DNA from 3 places in the Arthrobacter sp. P1_B4 genome. Region 1 is predicted to be linked to each of the others. Evidence: riboswitches for the same ligand, from Rfam matches in the RefSeq annotation. Region 1 holds a riboswitch; each other region holds the start of a gene.
What was found. Region 1 has a riboswitch for thiamine pyrophosphate ahead of thiO (glycine oxidase ThiO). Riboswitches for the same ligand answer to the same signal wherever they lie in the genome.

Region 1 (5,690 bases):
TGACGGCCTTGTGCGAGCCATGCGGTGAGGACTCGTTGGGGTTCTTGGGGATGCTGGCCCGGGGAACCGGGCCAGGCCGCCCAATCCCGGGAGGCTTCAGAGGAACGACGTTAGAGGAACTCGGCCCGGCCTTCCATTGCCGAGGACGCCAGTGCGTGTTCCCGCCGCGGGATCCTGCCGGCCGCTTTCGCTAGCCTGCCGGCGATGACGGCATGTTTGAAGGCCTCGCCCATGAGCACCGGATTCTGCGCACGGGTCACCGCCGTAGCCAACAGCACAGCGTCGCAGCCGAGTTCCATCGCCAGGGCAGCGTCCGAGGCCGTGCCGATCCCGGCATCCAGCACCACGGGCACGGACGCGCGCGAGACGATCAGCTCGATGTTGTGCGGGTTCAGGATGCCCAGTCCGGTGCCGATCGGGGCGCCCAGCGGCATCACGGCCGTCGCGCCGAGGTTTTCGAGCCGGAGGGCAAGCACGGGGTCGTCGTTCGTGTAGGCGAAGACCTTGAAGCCTCGGGCCACGAGCTGTTCGGTTGCGTCCACGAGTTCGACGGCGTCCGGCAGCAGTGTGTGCTCGTCGGCAATGACTTCGAGCTTGACCCAGTCCGTTTCCAGGGCCTCCCGCGCCAGTTCGGCGGTGAGGACGGCGTCCTTGGCGGTGAAGCAGCCTGCCGTGTTCGGCAGCACCCGGATCTGATGGTCCTCGAGCAGCTGGAACAGCGAGCCCGTCTCCGCCGGCGAGTAGCGGCGCATCGCCACCGTGGTCAGCTCCGTCCCGGACGCCACCAGCGCCGCCCCGAGCCCGTCCAGGCTCGGGGCACCGCCGGTTCCCATGATGAGGCGGGAGCCGAGCTTTACGCCGTCGACCACGAACGGATCGGCCACCGCACCGGTCATGGGGACGGCTGGTGTTCCTGCGAATGTCGTCTCGTTCATGCTGGTCATCCTCCCTGGACTGCCGTGACAAGTTCGACGTCGTCGCCGTCGGCGAGCGCCGTGGCGTGCCACTGGCTGCGCGGCACCACTTCGGCGTTGCGGGCGACGGCGACACCGAGCTTCCGCCCGTCGGCGGCGCGGCCGTCGGGGCCGATGCTCCGGCCCGTAAGCTGGCTGACGAGTGTGGAGACGGAGGCGCCGTCGGCGACGCTCTGCTCCGTTCCGTTAAGTAGGATGTTCATGCTGCTTCCTTCTTGGGGCTGTCCCCGGACGTAACCGGGATGCGGGAAAAACGGTCCGGGCGGAACCCGCCCCAGCGCGGGTCCGGCGTGAAGTCCATGAGTTGCCGGCACACGGCGGCGGCGGCGGGGGTCAGCAGGACGCCGTGCCGGAAGAATCCTGTGGCGATGATGAGTCCCGGGACGTCCCCGCCGTCCGCTCGTGCGACCCGCCCCAGCAGCGGGGCATTGTCCGGAGTGCCGGGCCGCGCCCGCGCCGTGGCTTCTAAAAGCTCCAGCTCGGCGACCGCAGGCACCAGCTGCTGGGCATCCCGCAGCAGCTGGTAAATACCGCCGGCGGAAACCGCGTGCGGATCCGACGGTCCATCCTCCCGCTGGGTGGCCCCGATCACCACTGTGCCGTCCTGGCGGGGGACGATGTACACCGGGATGCCGCGCACCATGCCCCGCACGGTGGCCGTGAGCAGCGGCTGCAGATGCGGAGGCACGCGAAGCCGGAGGATGTCGCCGTAGACGGGCCGCAGCGGCAGCGCCAGCCCGGCCGGAAGCTCCTCGAGCGCGGCGGCGCCGAGCCCGTTGGCCACCACGGTCTCCGCAGCCCGCACGGAACCGCCGCCGGCCAACCGCACACCCGCCACCTGTCCGTCCTGCCACAGCAGGCCCGCCGCGCGCCGCCGGACGAAGCTGCCGCCTTCCGCACCGAGTACGCCGGCGAGCCGGGTGATCAGCAGGCGGGGGTCCACCTGGTGGTCGGCCGGGATGTCGAAGGCACACGAGATGCCGGGACTCAGCAGGGGCTCCCGGGTGCGCGCCTCGCGCACTGTCAGTGGCTCCACGGCCAGGCCGCATGCCTGCTGGACTTCCCTCAAGTCCGCGAGCGCGCGCCGGTCCGCCGCGTCGGCCCCCACCGCCAGGGTCGGCGTCGTTAAGTAGCCGGTACCCGCCGGGGAATCCGCGCCGGCGGCACCGGCGTCGAGAGCCGCAGCGAATCCTGGCCACAACCGGGAGGCCTCAAGCATCAGTTCCAGGAGCTGCTCCTCCTGGTAGTGCAGTTCACTCACGGGGGCCAGCATGCCGGCGGCGGCCCAGCTGGCTCCGCTGCCGGGAGCATCATCGATCAGGACCACGGATCGGCCCGAGCGCATGGCCTCGAACGCGATGCCATGGCCGATCACCCCGCCACCGATCACGGCCACGTCGGCACTCGTATCCCCCGCGATGATTCCCTCTGCGGTACCGGGCCCTGTGTCACAAACCTGGGCGGCGGCGTCATTTGCGGCTCCGGCTGCACGGCCTGCTCGTGTGCCCATGAAAAATTCCTTCCCTACGCCGGTACTAGCCGGATCAGGTCAAGCGGTCGGCTCTGACGCCCTCTCAGCCGGGCAGCGGCGATATGGCTGCTGCGGGCTCCCGCGGTATGCGCCCAGTTTAGAGGAACTAGGCTGGTCCCATGAGCCAGGACCCTCTCCACACCACCGCCCGCCTCTATCTCTGCACCGACGCCCGCAGGGACCGCGGCGACTTCGCGGACTTCGTGGACGCCGCCTTCGCCGGCGGCGTGGACATCATCCAGTTGCGCGACAAGTCGCTCGAGGCCTCCGAGGAGCTGGAACTGCTGGAGGTCCTGCACACCGCGGCGCAGCGCCACGGGCGGCTGTGGGCCGTCAATGACCGGGCGGACATCGCCTCCCTGTCCGGAGCTCCGGTGTTCCATGTCGGCCAGAAGGACATTTCGCTCGACGCCGCCCGCGGCTTTCTCGGCAAGGATGCCGTGATCGGCCTGTCCACCCACAGCCCGAAGCAGGTGGACGCCGCCATCGCTGCCGCGCCCGGCCGCAGAGGGCTCGATTATTTCTGTGTGGGCCCCGTGTGGGCGACGCCCACCAAGCCCGGACGCGCCGCCGTCGGCCTCGATCTGGTGCGCTACGCCGCCCAGGCGATCGGCGGGGCGGACGCGGAGGGAACCGGCAGGGTCAACGAAAGCGTGCTGCCGTGGTTTGCGATCGGCGGGATCGACCTCAGTAACGTGGAGCAGGTAGTCGATGCCGGTGCCCGGCGGATCGTTGTGGTCCGGGCGATTACCGATGCCGCTGATCCGGCCCACGCCGCCGGAGCCTTGCTGGCGGCGTTGGACGCCGCCGCATCCTAAGCAGGTCCCCAGCCCGTAATGCCGGCCGGCACTGAAACTATCCGGCGAGACCCAGCTCCGTCATCCGGCGCGCGTGATTCGCTGCGAGTTCGGCCGCCAGGCCGTTGACCAGCGCCCGGGCGCCGGCGTCGTCCAGCCCCGACAGTCCGCCGAGGAACGCGTGCTCAGCGCTGACACGCTGGGCGTGGTTCAGTACCTCCCCCAGCAGGCGCCTGGCCCACAACGCCAGGCGCGACGCCAGCCGGGGGTCATCGGCCAGGGCCGCCTTGAGGCGCGCCTGCAGCACGGCCGTGGACTCACCGGTGGAGCGGACCTGTCCGATTAACTCACGAGTCGCGGCGTCGACGTACCGGCCTACGACGCCGTAAAAGTCCGCGGCGACCGTGTCGATCACGTAGGCCTTCATGAGGGCCTCGTACCAGTCCGACGGGCGCGTGCGTTCGTGGAAGTGGTCCACCGAGGGCTGGAACGGCAGCATGGCGGCCTCCGTATCCAGGCCCATGTGCTCGAGCCGGGTCCGGACGAGTTCGTAATGCTGGAACTCGACCACGGCCATCCTGCCCAGCACCGCACGGTCATGCAGCGTGGGCGAGTACCGGGCACTCGAGGACAGCCGCTCGAAGGCGGAAAGCTCGCCGTACGCCAAGACTCCCAGCAGTTCGGCAAGGAAGCTGTTGTAGAGGGCAGGATCGTCCGCAGTTGCGCTCATCATCCAAGACTAATAGCGGAAATCGGGCTACCCTGATTTTCGTGTCCCATCATCGCCTGACCCCCAGTGTCCACGAGCAGCAGAACCAGCTTGCCGGGGCCCTCAAGGCGTTGCGCACCACGCTGGAACTGCCCGGCCCGTTCCCCGAAGTTGTGCTCCGCGACGCGGAGGCGGCAGTGGCCGAGCACAAGCTCCCGGACCTTGACCTCACGCATGTCGAGTTCGTGACCATCGATCCGGCGTCGTCCACCGACCTGGACCAGGCCCTCTTTATCGAACGGAGCGACGGCGGCTACAAGGTCTTCTACGCCATCGCCGACGTCCCCTCCTTTGTCGCCCCGGGCGGGGCGCTCGACGCCGAAACCCGGCGCCGCGGCCAGACCTTTTACACCCCGGACGGCCGCATTCCGCTGCATCCGGAGATCATCAGCGAGGCCGCCGGCAGCCTGCTCGCCGGGCAGCTGTGCGCGGCGTTCGTCTGGGAGTTCGAACTCGACGCCGCGGCAGAGGTCGCCTCGGTCCTCGTGCGCCGGGCACAGGTCCGCAGCCGCGCGAAGCTCAACTACAAAGGCGTCCAGGCCGAGCTCGACGCCGGCACCGCGGCGCCCGTGCTGCAGCTGCTGAAAGAAGTAGGGCTCAAACGGGTGGAACTGGAACGCCTGCGCGGCGGCGCGAGCCTGAACATGCCGGAACAAGAGATCCAGCAACTGCCCGACGGCGGCTACCGGATCGTGGCGGCCCCGCCGCTGCCGGTGGAGGACTGGAACGCCCAGATTTCACTCATGACCGGGATGGCCGCCGCTGCGCTCATGCTCCAGGGCAAAGTCGGCATCCTGCGCACCATGCCCGCCCCGGACGAGGCGTCACTGCGCCACTTCCACCGGCAGACCCACGCCCTCGGCAAGCCCTGGGACGGGGAAATGCGCTACGGCGAGTACCTGCGGACCCTTGACCCGACGGACCCCCGGCAGCTGGCCATTGTGCATTCAGCCGGGATGCTCTTCCGCGGTGCCGGATACACACCCTTCGACGGCACAGTGCCCAACGCCGCCGTTCAGTCCGCCATCGGCGCCGCCTACGCCCATTCCACGGCACCGTTGCGGCGGCTGGTCGACCGCTTCGTGCTGGTGATCTGCGAGGCCCTGAGCAACGGCACCGAGGTTCCTGCCTGGGCCAGGGAGGCGCTGCCGTCCCTCCCTGCCATCATGGGCACCTCGGACCAATTGGCCGCGAAACTGGAGCGGTTGTCGCTGGACACCGTTGAAGCGGCGCTGCTCGTCAACCACGTCGGCCAGGAATTCGACGCTGTCGTCATCTCCGGTCCCAAGCCGGCCAAGGGCACCAACGGCACCAGCAACGGCAACGGCGGGAAGACCAACGGCAACGGAAACGGCCCGTCCGGGATCGTCCAGATCGCCGAGCCCGCCGTGACCGCACGATGCCCCGGCGAACTGGAACCGGGCACCAAAGTCCGGGTCCGGGTGGTGTCCTCGGACATCGCCACACGGGAAATCCAGCTGGAGCTCGTGGGCTGACGGCCCGCTGGCGGTCCGCAGGCCGTCCCGACGCCGTCGCCAGCCAGCGCTCCCGGTGCCCTCCCGGTCACTTCCCGAGGCGCAATCACCCGCCCAGTCGAGGATCCGCGGCTTGTACAGCTG
Region 2 (6,386 bases), on a different contig from region 1:
GGATGGCGTACAGGGCCTGGGACCAGAGCCAGACCACGAAGGCGAAGCCCAGCGTCACGCCCGCCTGGAGCCCCAGCCAATACCACCGGGAAAACCGGGCGCCGGCCAGGATACCCATGGCCGTGGTGATGATCACGGCGAAGGCGACGATTCCGATGAACATATTAGGGAAGCCGAACACGGAACTCTGCGGTGTCTGCATGACCTGGCCGCAGGAGATCCACGGGTTCACGTCGCAGACCGTGACGTGGTTCGGGTCCTTCAGGACCTCCAGCTTCTCCAGCACCAGGGCCCCGGACGCGAGCCAGCCGATGACGCCGGTGATCAGCAGGAGCCAGGCGAACGGGCGGTCGCGGGTCATCGTGGGAAGGGGCCGCGCCGCAGGGGCCGGGCCGGAACCCGGTTGGTGCACGGTCGCGTCGCCGGCAGTGCTGGAGATGCTGGGCATGGAAATTGAGTCCTTTTTTAGTCGTCTTGACCGGGTGCTTCTTGCCCCGATTGTAACGCCGGAGGCTGAACAGCGCCGGAGAACGGCCCCGCCCGCCGCGCCCGGCCGCACCTGCTGCACTTCCGGCCCCGCCTGCCCCTGCTTTCACGGCTCCTGTGAGACAATGATCGTGGCTGGAACCCGATCCACATCCGGATTCCGGTCCGGCGATTTTGTTTCAAGACCGCCAATGATGAGCAGGGAGCTGCGGATCCTCTGATTCCAGCTGTCCCGCAATGCCATTGGACGGCACCTGGTTGTGGCGTGTAGGTCAACGGGTTCCAAAACAATCTCGCCGGCCCTCCAGGGCTGCCGCACCCCACTGCCGGTGCGAACCTGAGGGTATCCAATTGACTTCTGTCAATGCCTGCGGGTGTTGACGCATATTTGCCCCCAAGGGGCGCCGAATGTGGCGGCGCATCAGGGGCAGGAGTGTCGCCACATATGGATAATGACCAGGTAGTAGCCGGAAACGAAGAACTAGTAGTCACCGGGGAAGCGCAGGGAACTGCGGAAGCAGAGGCTCCGGTAGCGCCGAAGAGGGCCGTACGGACCCGCCGGAAGGCGCCCGTCGCCAAGGTCAACGCCGCGGAGGCGGCCGAGGCTGTTGCCGAAGCCGCGGCCCTGGCCGACGCGGCCGGTTCAGATGAGCCCGTCCGGGGCCGCCGTAAGCCGGCCAACGTCGAAGCAGCCGGATCTGACACTGTTGAACCCGAAGCTGCTGTATCTGAAACTGCTGCAGCCCAGACTGCGGCCAAGGCGCCCGCGCGGCGCACCCGGACCCGGAAAGCTGTAGCAGCCCCGGAACCGTTGCCTGCCTTCGCCGGCGACGCCGAAGCCGGCGCACCTGCCGCGGCTGAGGCCCCGGCAGCAGCTGGCACTGACGCAGCTGCCGCCGCAGAAACGGCCGCAGAGACGGTTGCAGAGAAGCCGGTCCGCCGCCGTGCCAGCCGTGCCAAGGCCGCCCCGAAGGCCGAAGAAGCACCCGCGGCAGTATTCCCGGCCGAAGAAGCCGCCGCGGCGGAAGCACCCACCGCGGAAGCCGCCGCAGCCCAGCCTGAAGAGCCGGAAGCCCGCCCCGAGGAAAGCCCGGCCGCGTCGCTGTTCATGGAACCGGGTGCCCTCACTTCCGTCATCTTCCAGGCCCCGGACCTGAGCACTGTGGTGCGTCCGGCCCCCGTTGCCGCCGCAGCAGCTGAGCCCGAGGACGAGGAAGGCGACGAGGACGAGGACGCCGGCAATCGCCGTCGGCGCCGCAGCCGCGGCCGGCGCGGCCGCACCCGCACCTCTGCCGAGTCCGACACCGAGTCGGAAGGCACCGAAGAAGAGGGCGACGAAGGCTCCGAGGTAATCCTCGAAGACGGTGTGACCTCCCGCCGCCGCCGCCGCCGTCGCCGTGGAGACCAGGACCTGGAGCTGACCGGCGGGGAAGGCGACGATCCGCCCAACACGGTGACCCGCGTCCGTGCGCCGCGGGCCATGGCCGAGGCGCCGGTGAACAACCGCGTCACATCCGTCAAGGGCTCCACCCGCCTGGAAGCCAAGAAGCAGCGCCGCCGCGAATCCCGCGACACCGGCCGCCGCCGTACCGTCATCACCGAGGCCGAGTTCCTGGCCCGCCGCGAGTCCGTGGACCGCCAGATGATCGTCCGCCAGCGCGACGACAGAATCCAGATCGGCGTCCTTGAGGACGGCGTCCTGGCCGAGCACTTCGTGTCCAAGACCCAGCAGGACTCCCTGATCGGCAACGTCTACCTGGGCAAGGTCCAGAACGTGCTGCCCTCCATGGAAGCCGCTTTCGTGGACATCGGCCGCGGCCGCAACGCCGTGCTCTACGCCGGTGAAGTGAACTGGGAGTCCGTCAACCTCGAGGGCAAGCAGCGCCGCATCGAGAACGCGCTGAAGTCCGGCGACTCCGTGCTGGTCCAGGTCACCAAGGACCCGGTCGGCCACAAGGGCGCCCGTCTCACCAGCCAGATATCACTGCCCGGCCGGTACCTCGTGTACGTGCCCGGCGGTTCCATGACCGGCATCTCCCGCAAGCTGCCCGACGTCGAACGCAACCGCCTCAAGCGGATCCTCAAGGACCGCCTGCCCGAGGACGCGGGCGTCATTGTCCGCACCGCGGCCGAGGGAGCTTCCGAGGAAGAGCTGACGCACGACATCAACCGCCTCCGCGCGCAGTGGGAAGGCATCGAGAGCCAGTCGACGTCCACCAAGATCCTCGCCCCCGAGCTGCTCTACGGCGAACCTGACCTGACCATTAAGGTGGTCCGGGACGTCTTCAACGAGGACTTCTCCAAGCTGATCGTCTCCGGCGAGGAAGCCTGGGACACCATCGAGGCCTACGTCACCTACGTCGCACCGGACCTCGTGGGCCGGCTCGAGAAGTGGACCAAGGACACGGACATCTTCGCGGCCTGGCGCATCGACGAGCAGATCCACAAGGCCTTGGACCGGAAGGTCTTCCTGCCTTCGGGCGGTTCGCTCGTGATCGACCGCACCGAAGCCATGACCGTGGTCGACGTCAACACCGGCAAATTCACCGGCTCCGGCGGCAACCTTGAGGAAACCGTCACCAAGAATAACCTGGAAGCGGCTGAGGAAGTCGTCCGGCAGCTGCGCCTGCGCGACATTGGCGGCATCATCGTGATCGACTTCATCGACATGGTGCTCGAATCCAACCGCGACCTCGTGCTGCGCCGCATGGTGGAGTGCCTGGGCCGGGACCGGACCAAGCACCAGGTGGCCGAGGTGACCTCGCTGGGCCTCGTGCAGATGACCCGCAAGCGGATGGGCACCGGGCTGCTGGAAGTCTTCGGCGAACAGTGCGAAACATGTGCGGGCCGCGGCATCGTCACCCACGACGAGCCGGTGGAGCACCGCCGCGCCAACACGGTCGCCGCGGAGCACTATGTGCCGCGCACCGAGGCGCAGCCTGCTGCCCGACCGGAACGCAAGAGCCGTCGCCGCGGCAGGGGAGGCCAGGGCGGAGAGACCGCGCCGGCCGCACCCGCGCCCGTCCACGCCGAACCCACCGAGGCCGAACGCCACGCCAAGGCCGAGGCCACCCGGGCAGCGCTGGCCAACATCGCTGCCGCAGCGCATGCCGCGCACCTGCACGACGGGGAGGCAGCCGCAGCCAGCGACGCCGGGGCCCGCCAGGCCGCTGTCGACGCCGTCACGCAGCTCGCAGCCGCCGACGAGGCAGCCGGCCGCCCCGCAACGGTGCTGACGTTTGGCGGCGAGCAGGTGGCCCTGCCCTTCGTCGAGCACGCGGAGGACGCGCCGTCACCGGCCCTGACCCTGGACCTGCTGACCGAGGCTTTCGCAAACCTGGGCGAAGCAGAGGCCGGCAAGCCGGACCAGGCCGCCGGCCTGGCGGCCGGTCAGGCAGCGGCTGTTGCCGCACCGGAAGCCACGGCGCCCGAGGCGCCGGCGGCCGTCCGCGCTGCGGAGGCGCCGGCGTCACGCACAGCTGACACCACGACGCTGCGCGGCCGCCGCGCACGCCGCAACCGGAGTGCCAGCCGCGCCCAGGGCGCAGCCAACGAAACCTCCGTGGAGCACCGAGAGGCAACCCGGCCGGCCGCGGCCGGATCGGTCCACGAGGCCAAGGCTCCCGCTGCGGCCAGGCCTGCGTCCCTCCCGGCCGGCAACGAGCCGATCATCCTCGGCGTCGGCGTGCCGGCGTCGGAGCTGTAGTCCTCCGCGACTGACCACGTCCCCGTCCGGTCATTATTTCGACTGGTCGGGTTGCGGGTCCGGGTCGGGGCAGACGTAACATACGTCCGCCCAGGCCCGGGCCCGCTCGTGCGTTAACGGGTCCGCAGGGTGGCAGCGGCTAGGCTGGAACACTGACACGGGGTGCCGGGCATCGGGCCGGCTGAGATCCAGACCCGTTGAACCTGTCCGGTTAGCACCGGCGAAGGGATGTCTGCCTTGTCCGCGAGACCGAATCCGTCCGAGTTCCTCCCGCTCAATTTTTTGCACTGCGAGTCTCTGCCGGCCCCGCCGCGCATTCCCCGTGTGCTGGCCATCGCCGGCTCCGATCCCTCCGGCGGGGCCGGAATCCAGGCCGACCTGAAGAGCATCGCGGCGAACGGCGGCTACGGCATGGCCGCCATCACCGCCCTGACAGCGCAGAACACCCAGGGCGTGCGCGCCGTCCACGTTCCCCCGGCGGCGTTCCTCACGGCGCAGCTGGACGCCATCAGCGACGACATCGGCATCGACGCCGTCAAGATCGGCATGCTCGGTGACGCCGCCGTGATCGAAGCCGTCCGCGTCTGGCTGGAAAAGGTGCGCCCCGCCGTCGTGGTCCTGGACCCGGTGATGGTCGCCACCAGCGGGGACCGGCTCCTGCAGGAATCCGCCGAGGCCGCCCTGCAGGGCCTCCTGCCGCTGGCGGACCTCATCACGCCCAACCTCGCCGAACTCGCCATCCTGCTCAAGGAGCCCGTCGTGGCCGACTGGTCCGAGGCCCTGGCGCAGGGCAAGCGGCTGGCCGCCCTGACCGGCACCACTGTCCTGGTTAAGGGCGGACACCTCCAGGGCGGCGGGCCGGGGGGCGGGCATGCCCACGGCGCCGGCGCCGACGGCCACGCCGCCGGCAACGGCGACACGGACGGCTGCCCGGACGCACTGGTCAACACCGGCGGCCTGCTCGGCCAGGAAACGGTGGTGGTGCCGGGGGAGCGGATCGCGACGCGCAACAGCCACGGCACCGGCTGCTCCCTGTCCTCGGCTATGGCCACCGTGCAGGCCCGGGTGGGGGACTGGGAAGCGGCGCTGCGTGAAGTCAAACCGTGGCTGCTGGGCGCGCTCCGAGAAGCCTCGGCCCTGGACGTCGGCACCGGCAACGGCCCGGTCCACCACTTCCACCACCTCCAGCACCTCCAGGGCGGGCAGGCCCTCAAAGACGGCCAGCGCGGCCAGCACCGCCCGGCCGGGCACGGTCCGGCGGCGGGGGAGTTCGCCGCAGCCCTGCGCGCAGGAGCCGCGGGCGATCTTGAGGCGATCTACGCCCTGGACTTCGTCCGCGGACTGGCCGACGGCACCTTGCCCGAGCACGAGTTCGCGTACTACCTCGCCCAGGACGCCATCTACCTCAACGGCTACTCCCGGGTCCTGGCCCGGGCCGCGGCGATTGCCCCCACCGAGGCCGAGCAGTTGTTCTGGGCCCGTTCGGCGCAGACCTGCCTGGAAGTCGAATCCGAGCTGCACCGGTCCTGGCTTAGCGCCCGCCCCACGGCCTCCACCCTGGGCCCGGTCACGAAAGCGTATGTGGACCACCTGCTGGCCGCCTCGGTCTCCGGCAGCTATGGCGTCCTCGTGGCGGCGGCACTGCCCTGCTTCTGGCTCTACGCCGAGGTCGGTTCCACGCTGCACCGGGAGTTCCTGGCCGGCGGCGCCCCCGGGGAGCACCCCTACGCCGGCTGGCTGCGGACCTACGCCGACGAGGACTTCGCCGCCGCGACCCGGCAGGCCATCGCGTACACGGACACGGCGGCCGGGCGGGCATCGGAGAGCGAGCGGGAGGCCATGGCCCTGGCCTTCCGGCAGTCATCGCGCTACGAAGTGGACTTCTTCGACGCGCCGCGGTTGTACGCCTGACGCGAGCTGGTCCGGACTACCGGTACGATGGTGGGGCACGGTTCCGGAAGTCGTTGCGGCAACACAGCTCAGGATGGTCAAGATCCCGGCCAAGAACATTGGCGGGGACTTTGCATCAAGACACTGTGGCGCCTATCACGGACTACCCGCCGGAACCAGCCTCATTTGCGGCCGAAGGCAAAATTAGCGTATTCTAGATCTTCGGTGCTTACGCCAACACTTGGGTTATGACCCTGAGAACAGTCCACTTGGAATTCCAAATGGATTTGTTCCGGGGGTAGCT
Region 3 (6,386 bases), on a different contig from region 1:
GCCACAGCAAGGCCACAGTCAGGCCCGCCAGCGGCAGGAGCAGCAGTTCGAACGCCAGCGCCACCGACGCCGACACCCAGTCAATGGAGAGCGCCAGGACCAGGGTGATCAGGGTGACCGCCGTGAACTTGGCGAGCGGGTTGGCTCGGGTCAGCAGCGCATGGTTGCCGCGCAGGCTCAGTGCGTCCCTCATGGCGAGGCCCCCTCCGGCAGCTGAAGATCCGGGCCGGGAGCGTCCGCGGCTCCGGTTTCCCGTGGCCGGAGGCGGAGTTCGGCGCCACCGAGGACGGCGCTGAATTCGGCGTCGTGCGTCACGGACACGACGGCGGTGCCGGCGTCGAGGAGCTCGGAGAGGAACGAGGCGAGTTCGGCCCAGGTATTGGCATCCTGGCCGAAGGTGGGCTCGTCCAGGACCAGCACCTGGGGGTGCGCCGCCAGCACAGTGGCTACCGAAAGGCGCCGCTTCTCGCCGCCGGAGAGCGTGTAGGGGTTGGCGTCCACAAGCTCCGTCAGCCGCAGCCGCTCCAGCAGTTCGTCCACGCGGTCTTCGCCGTAGCCGAGGTGGCGCGGCCCGAACATGAGCTCGTCGAGGACCTTGCCAGTGACGAACTGGTGCTCGGGTTCCTGGAAGACGGTTCCGATCCTGGCGATCAGCTGCTGGGCCTTCCACCGGTAGGGATCGGGTCCGGCGCTGTCGCGTACGCGGCCACTGGAGCGACCACTGGAGTGACCGGTGGCGGGACTGCTCAGCTCCGCCGTGGCCGAGACTGTTCCCGCGACGGGCCGCAGGAGACCGGCCAGTGTCAGCGCCAGGGTGGACTTTCCCGTGCCGTTCTGGCCGGTGATGGTCAGCGCCTCGCCGGCGCGGACCCGGACGGAGAGCCCGGACTGGACCGGACGCGGCGCGATGGTGCGGAAGCCGTCGCGCAGCCCGGCCCGCCGCGGCCGTTCGCGGGACACCGCGAGCGCGTCGGCCGTGAGCAGAGTCTGTCCTGCGCCCCGCGCCGGTGTCCGCATCCGCGTCGCCGGGACGTAGCCCGGCACCCAGACGCCCGCACCGATGAGCATGTCCCGTGCCTCGGCCAGGACCCGGTCCGGCGGTCCGTCAATCAAGACCGCGGAGTCCGTGGCGGACCCTGGCTGCAGCACCACGATCCTGTCCACCAGATCTTTCCAGACCCCCACCCGGTGCTCCACGACCACCAGCGTGGCGCCCGTCTTGTCCAGGCAGCGGCCCACAGCGTCGCGGACCTCCAGGACGCCCGCGGGGTCGAGGTTGGCGGTCGGCTCGTCGAGCAGGAGCAGCCCTGGCCGCATCGCGAGGATCCCGGCGAGCGCGAGCCGTTGCTTTTGTCCGCCGGAGAGGGCCGCCGTCGGGTGGTCCAGCGGCAGCTGTCCCAGCCCGACGTCGTCGAGGGCCTCGCGCACGCGCGGCCAGATCTCCGCCGCAGGGACGGCTAGGTTCTCCGCCCCGAAGGCGACGTCGTCGCCGAGGCGGGAGAGCACCACCTGCGTTTCCGGGTCCTGCTGCACCAGCCCGGCGCGGCCGCGCTGCGCCCGTGGCGCGGCGCCGTCGATCAGGAGGCTGCCGGTCTCGTCTGCATCTTCGGCTTCGCCGGAGGCGCCGGAGCCGCCGGGGTCGCCGGAGGCGCCGTCGCCCAGCACGCCGGCCAGGGCGTGGAGCAGCGTCGACTTGCCGGCGCCGGAGGGCCCCAGCAGGAGCACGCGCTCCCCCGGCCGGATGTCCAGGTCAAGGCCGCTGACCGCGGGCCTGGTCCGTCCGGCATGCCGCCAGCCCCAGCCGCGGGCCGTGACGGCGGCCGGCCGGACGCCCGGTGAAGATCTCATGATTCTCTGCAGGATTCAGCGACGGGGCTCAGGAAAAGACGGGCTCCGTGGCGGCCTTGCGGGAGGCAAAGGAGCCCAGCACTCCGGTCTTCGCCAGGCCGCGGGTGGCGAGCCAGGCCAGTCCGCCGGCAATCACTGCGCCGGAGATCGTGGTGAAGAGGATGTAGGCGAGCTTGTCGCCGGCTTCGTAGGCGATGTTCCAGCCCCACGGCAGGAAGGAATCGTTCAGGCCGCAGAAGAGGCCCGCGCCGGCGCCGGCCAGCACGGAGACGGGCAGGTTGAACTTCCTGTAGAGGAAGGCCGCGAAGACCAGTTCGGCGCCGAGGCCCTGCAGGATGCCGGAGATCAGCACCGTGGTGCCGTACTGCGAACCCATGATGAGCTCGCCGGTGGCCGCGACGGTTTCGCAGAAGAGCGCGGCGCCCGGCTTGCGGATGATGAGCATGCCCAGCACCGCCGGGATCATCCAGCCGCCGGCGTAGAGTCCACTCAACGGCGGGTAGACCGCGTTGACCGGAGTCGAGATCAGGTTCGCGCCCTGGGACCAGGCCCAGAAAATGACGCCGCCGGCAACGGCGATCAACGCGGCCACCACAATGTCCACCACGCGCCAGCTGTAGTTGCGCCGGGCGGATGAACGGCTGGCGGAACCATGCTGTGCTGAAATATCTGTCATGTCGTCCTCCTGAGGAACAGGAGGGGAGGGTGCGCCGGCCGGTCTCGGCTTCCGCCGCCCTCCGCGCACCCTGAGAACTCGACTCCCTTGCGCCGGTACTAACCGGATCAGGTTCGAGGGTCTGCGGCTGTCCGCACTCTCAGCGCCCACCAAAGGTTTCCCCGGATTGTTCCGGCGATGCCCGACGGCGGCGCTCCCCTGTCGTAATTATTTTCGCCCTTGTGGGCTGGCTTAGTTTACACCCGAACGGCCGGGTTTTCAGTGGTGTGCCGTCACAATCGCGGAGCGGACGGCGGCAGTCCCGGCGGCCCGGAAAACCCTCTTGGTAGAGTCGTCGTGCCGGACCCCCGGACCCGCCAGCGGGCGGCCTCGTCACCCACCGGAAAGCTGGAATATTTTGTCGCACACACCGGTCACCCAAGATCCCTCCGGGGAATACGATCCCGACTCCAGTGAGCCGCAGCCGCACGGCTCCCTGGCGGCGCTCATCGGCCGCGTGCTGGCCGAGATAGAGGCGCTCCAGTTCGCGTCGTTCAGCAAGGATGACGCCCTGGACCTCGGGCTCCTCCTTGTCGAGCTGGGCAGGCAACGCTCGCTGCCGATCGCCGTCGACATCACCAAAGGCGAGCAGGTGCTCTTCCACGCCGCACTGAACGGCGCCACACCGGACAATGAGCGCTGGATCAACGCCAAGAAGCGCACCGCCATGCGGTACGAGGTCCCGTCCCTGCTGGTGGGCCTCCGGGCCCGCGCCGCCGGCGGAAGGATCGAGGACAACGCCTGGTGGGATCAGTCGGAGTTCGCCGCCCACGGCGGGGCGTTCCCCATTTACGTGCGCGGCACGGGCGCCGTCGCCGTCGTCACCGTCTCCGGCCTGCCCCAGAAGGCGGATCACGAACTCGTGGTCGAGGCCCTGCGGATGGTCCTCACCCCGGAACGCTAGGCTAGGGGAAAACCGTTCCCGTCCCAAGGAGACCGAAGAATGAACATCCTCATCAAGCTGCTCGGCACCGGCGTCAGCCTCCTGGCCGGCTTTGCCGGCACCAAGCTGGTGGACACCTTGTGGGAAAAGTCCACGGGCAACAAACCGCCCAAGGGCCAGGAGGACGACGTCCCCACCACCCTGCGCTCGGCCCTGACGTTCGCCCTGATCTCCGCATCGGTCAGCGCCATCATCCAGGTGCTCGCCAACCGCGGCACCCAGCGCGCGATCACCCGCTTCGCCAAGACCCAGGACGTCGTCTGACCCGACCTGCCGCGGCGCCCGCCGCGGCAGTCGAAGGCCCCGGCCGCGTCCGTCGACGTGCCGGCCGGGTCCGCCGGGCCCGGTCGGGGGCTCAGCGGTCGTCGCCGTCCGCTCCGTGCGTGGCCGCCTGCTGGGCGGCCTTCTGGACTACCGCCTCGAGTTCGTCGGAGCTCAGCAGCTCCGGGTGCAGGTGCTTGGTCCGGTAGCCGGCCCGGCCCACCATGTGGGCGGACACGGGGACGGTGAGCAGCTGGAAGAGCCAGGCCACCAGCAGGACGGGCCACACCGACCAGGTGCGCATCTGCAGGCCGAGGGCCGCCAGCAGCAGGAACAGGCCGAGGACCTGCGGTTTGGTGGCCGCGTGCATCCTGCTCATGAGGTCCGGGAAGCGCAGCAGCCCGATGGCGGCCGCGAGGGACATCAGGGCTCCGGTCACCATGAACACGGCGGAGACGGCGTCGATCACTGTGTCAGGATTCACGGACGCCCTCCCGCCTGTCGGCCACGAACCGGGCCACGGTGACCGAGCCGACGAAGCCGATCAGGGAAATCGCAACGAGCAGCATCAGGTTGTTCAGGTGCCGGTTGGCGGCCATGTCGATGCACAGGGCCGCGCCGAAGATGGCCAGCAGCACGTCGGCGGCCAGAACCCGGTCCAGCAGCGAGGGCCCCCGCGCGATCCGGACGATCGCCCCCGCGGCGGCCAGGGACAGTACGACGGCGGTCACCGTCAGGACGGTCTGCATCATGCGGCAGTCTCCAGTGTCAGGGCGGAAAGTTCGGCTTTGGTCCCCATGATCCGGATCAGCCCGGCCTCGGTGTCCCGGACCTCTTTGCGCAGCTTGGCCGCGTCCTCGGCATTGCGGACGTTGATGCCGTGGATGTAGAGCGTGGACGTCGACCTGTCCACCTCCACCACGAGGGACCCTGGAATCAGCGAGATCACGTGCCCGGTGGCCGTGACCAGGAGGTCCGAATGGCTGCGGAGCGGCACGGCTACGACCGCGCTGACCACGTTGGGGCCGCGGACCACGGCCAGGTACAGGACCTGGAAGCTTGCCGCGACGACTTTTCCGAGGAAGATGAGGGCGAACGGCACGGCGCGGAGCACGTTGAAGCGGCCGCCGAGTTCCACCGGGGGCAGATAGAAAATGCGCGCCACGAGCACCGCGATGAGGGCGCCGAAGAGGAGATTGCCCGGGCTGAAGTTCTGCCAGAGCGCGCCCCAGACAAAGACGAGCCAGACCAGCAGCGGCAGTTCCTGGCGCAGCGAGATTCTTTGCCGGTTCATTTCCCGCCGCCCTCCCGGACCTGCGCCGGATGGAGCGATGGAGGCACCGGCGGCACGGGCGCGTCCGGGCCGAGCACGGCCTGGATATAGGAGGTCCGGTCCAGCATCTCCTGGGCGGACTGGTCGGCCACCCTGAACAGCGGCCCGGCAAAGACCGTCAGGGCCACGCCAAAGACCACCAGGCCCAGGGTGGAGCCCACCATGGTGCGGGGCAGCAGGGTCACATTCGTCTTGCCGGCCCGGTCACCCGTGGCGGAGTCGGCCGGCGCTGCCAGGAGCACCGGATCCGGGTGTTCGGCGTCCCCGGGCTTGCGCCAGAACGCCCGGTTCCAGACCCTCGCGATCGCCAGCAGGGTCAGCAGGCTCGTCAGCACGCCGCCGATCACCAGGGCGTAGGCCAGCGGCGTCCCCAGTTCCACGCCTGCCTGAAGCAGCCCCAGCTTGCCCAGGAAACCCGAGAACGGCGGGATTCCGGCGAGGTTCATGGCGGGAATGAAGAACAGGACCCCCAAGACCGGGGAGAGCTTGGCCAGTCCCGCCACACGGTCCATGGACGAGCTGCCGCCACGGCGTTCAATCAGGCCGGTCACCAGGAACAGGCTGGTCTGGACAGTGATGTGGTGGGCCACGTAGAACACCGCGGCGCCCAGGCCGGCCACGGTGGACATGGCCAGGCCGAACACCATGTAGCCAATATGGCTGACCAGGGTGAAGGACAGGAGCCTCTTGATGTCACTTTGGGCCAGGGCGCCGAGGATGCCCACCACCATGGTCAGCAGCGCCGCGACCATGAGCGGGGCGTTGAGCGCATCCCCCGGGAAAAGCAGCGTTTCCGTGCGGACCATCGCATAGACGCCCACCTTGGTCAGCAGCCCGGCAAACACCGCGGTGACCGGGGCCGGGGCGGTGGGGTAGGAGTCAGGGAGCCAAAAGGACAGCGGGAAGACGGCAGCCTTGATGCCGAAGGCCACCAGCAGCATGACGTGCAGCAGCGTCCGGGTGCCCTGGTCGAGGTCGCCGAGCTTGATGGCGAGGTCCGCCATGTTGATGGTTCCGGTGGCGCCGTAGATCATCGCGATCGCGATCAGGAACAGCACCGAGGACACGACGGAGACCACCACGTAGGTCACGCCGGCCCGGATGCGCGGGCCTGTCCCGCCGAGGGTGATGAGCACGTAGCTGGCCGTCAGCAGGATCTCGAAGCCGACGTAGAGGTTGAAGAGGTCTCCGGTGAGGAAGGCGTTGGACACCCCGGCCACGAGGATCAGGTAGGTCGGGTGGAAGATCGAGACCGGCGCGTCGCGGTCGCCGTCGGCCATGCCCTG

Region 2: another riboswitch for thiamine pyrophosphate. It lies ahead of AC1D1W_RS09210 (bifunctional hydroxymethylpyrimidine kinase/phosphomethylpyrimidine kinase); the one in region 1 lies ahead of thiO (glycine oxidase ThiO).
Region 3: another riboswitch for thiamine pyrophosphate. It lies ahead of AC1D1W_RS06555 (ECF transporter S component); the one in region 1 lies ahead of thiO (glycine oxidase ThiO).

The regions. Positions count from the first base shown of each region.
Region 1 covers NZ_JBFTZW010000130.1:142-5,831, reverse strand. Annotated here, with positions in the region: gene AC1D1W_RS19430 (thiazole synthase) at 111-935, opposite strand; gene thiS (sulfur carrier protein ThiS) at 941-1,177, opposite strand; gene thiO (glycine oxidase ThiO) at 1,174-2,484, opposite strand; TPP riboswitch at 2,478-2,598, opposite strand; gene thiE (thiamine phosphate synthase) at 2,625-3,323, shown strand; gene AC1D1W_RS19410 (ferritin-like fold-containing protein) at 3,361-4,035, opposite strand; gene AC1D1W_RS19405 (RNB domain-containing ribonuclease) at 4,074-5,567, shown strand.
Region 2 covers NZ_JBFTZW010000017.1:25,400-31,785, forward strand. Annotated here, with positions in the region: gene AC1D1W_RS09200 (vitamin K epoxide reductase family protein) at 1-448, opposite strand, end outside; gene AC1D1W_RS09205 (Rne/Rng family ribonuclease) at 932-4,192, shown strand; TPP riboswitch at 4,341-4,438, shown strand; gene AC1D1W_RS09210 (bifunctional hydroxymethylpyrimidine kinase/phosphomethylpyrimidine kinase) at 4,421-6,103, shown strand.
Region 3 covers NZ_JBFTZW010000009.1:149,779-156,164, forward strand. Annotated here, with positions in the region: gene AC1D1W_RS06545 (energy-coupling factor transporter transmembrane component T family protein) at 1-193, opposite strand, end outside; gene AC1D1W_RS06550 (ABC transporter ATP-binding protein) at 190-1,848, opposite strand; gene AC1D1W_RS06555 (ECF transporter S component) at 1,877-2,524, opposite strand; TPP riboswitch at 2,591-2,734, opposite strand; gene AC1D1W_RS06560 (heme-degrading domain-containing protein) at 2,922-3,467, shown strand; gene AC1D1W_RS06565 (DUF4235 domain-containing protein) at 3,507-3,770, shown strand; gene mnhG (monovalent cation/H(+) antiporter subunit G) at 3,862-4,209, opposite strand; gene AC1D1W_RS06575 (MrpF/PhaF family protein) at 4,241-4,519, opposite strand; gene AC1D1W_RS06580 (Na+/H+ antiporter subunit E) at 4,516-5,061, opposite strand; gene AC1D1W_RS06585 (Na+/H+ antiporter subunit D) at 5,058-6,386, opposite strand, start outside.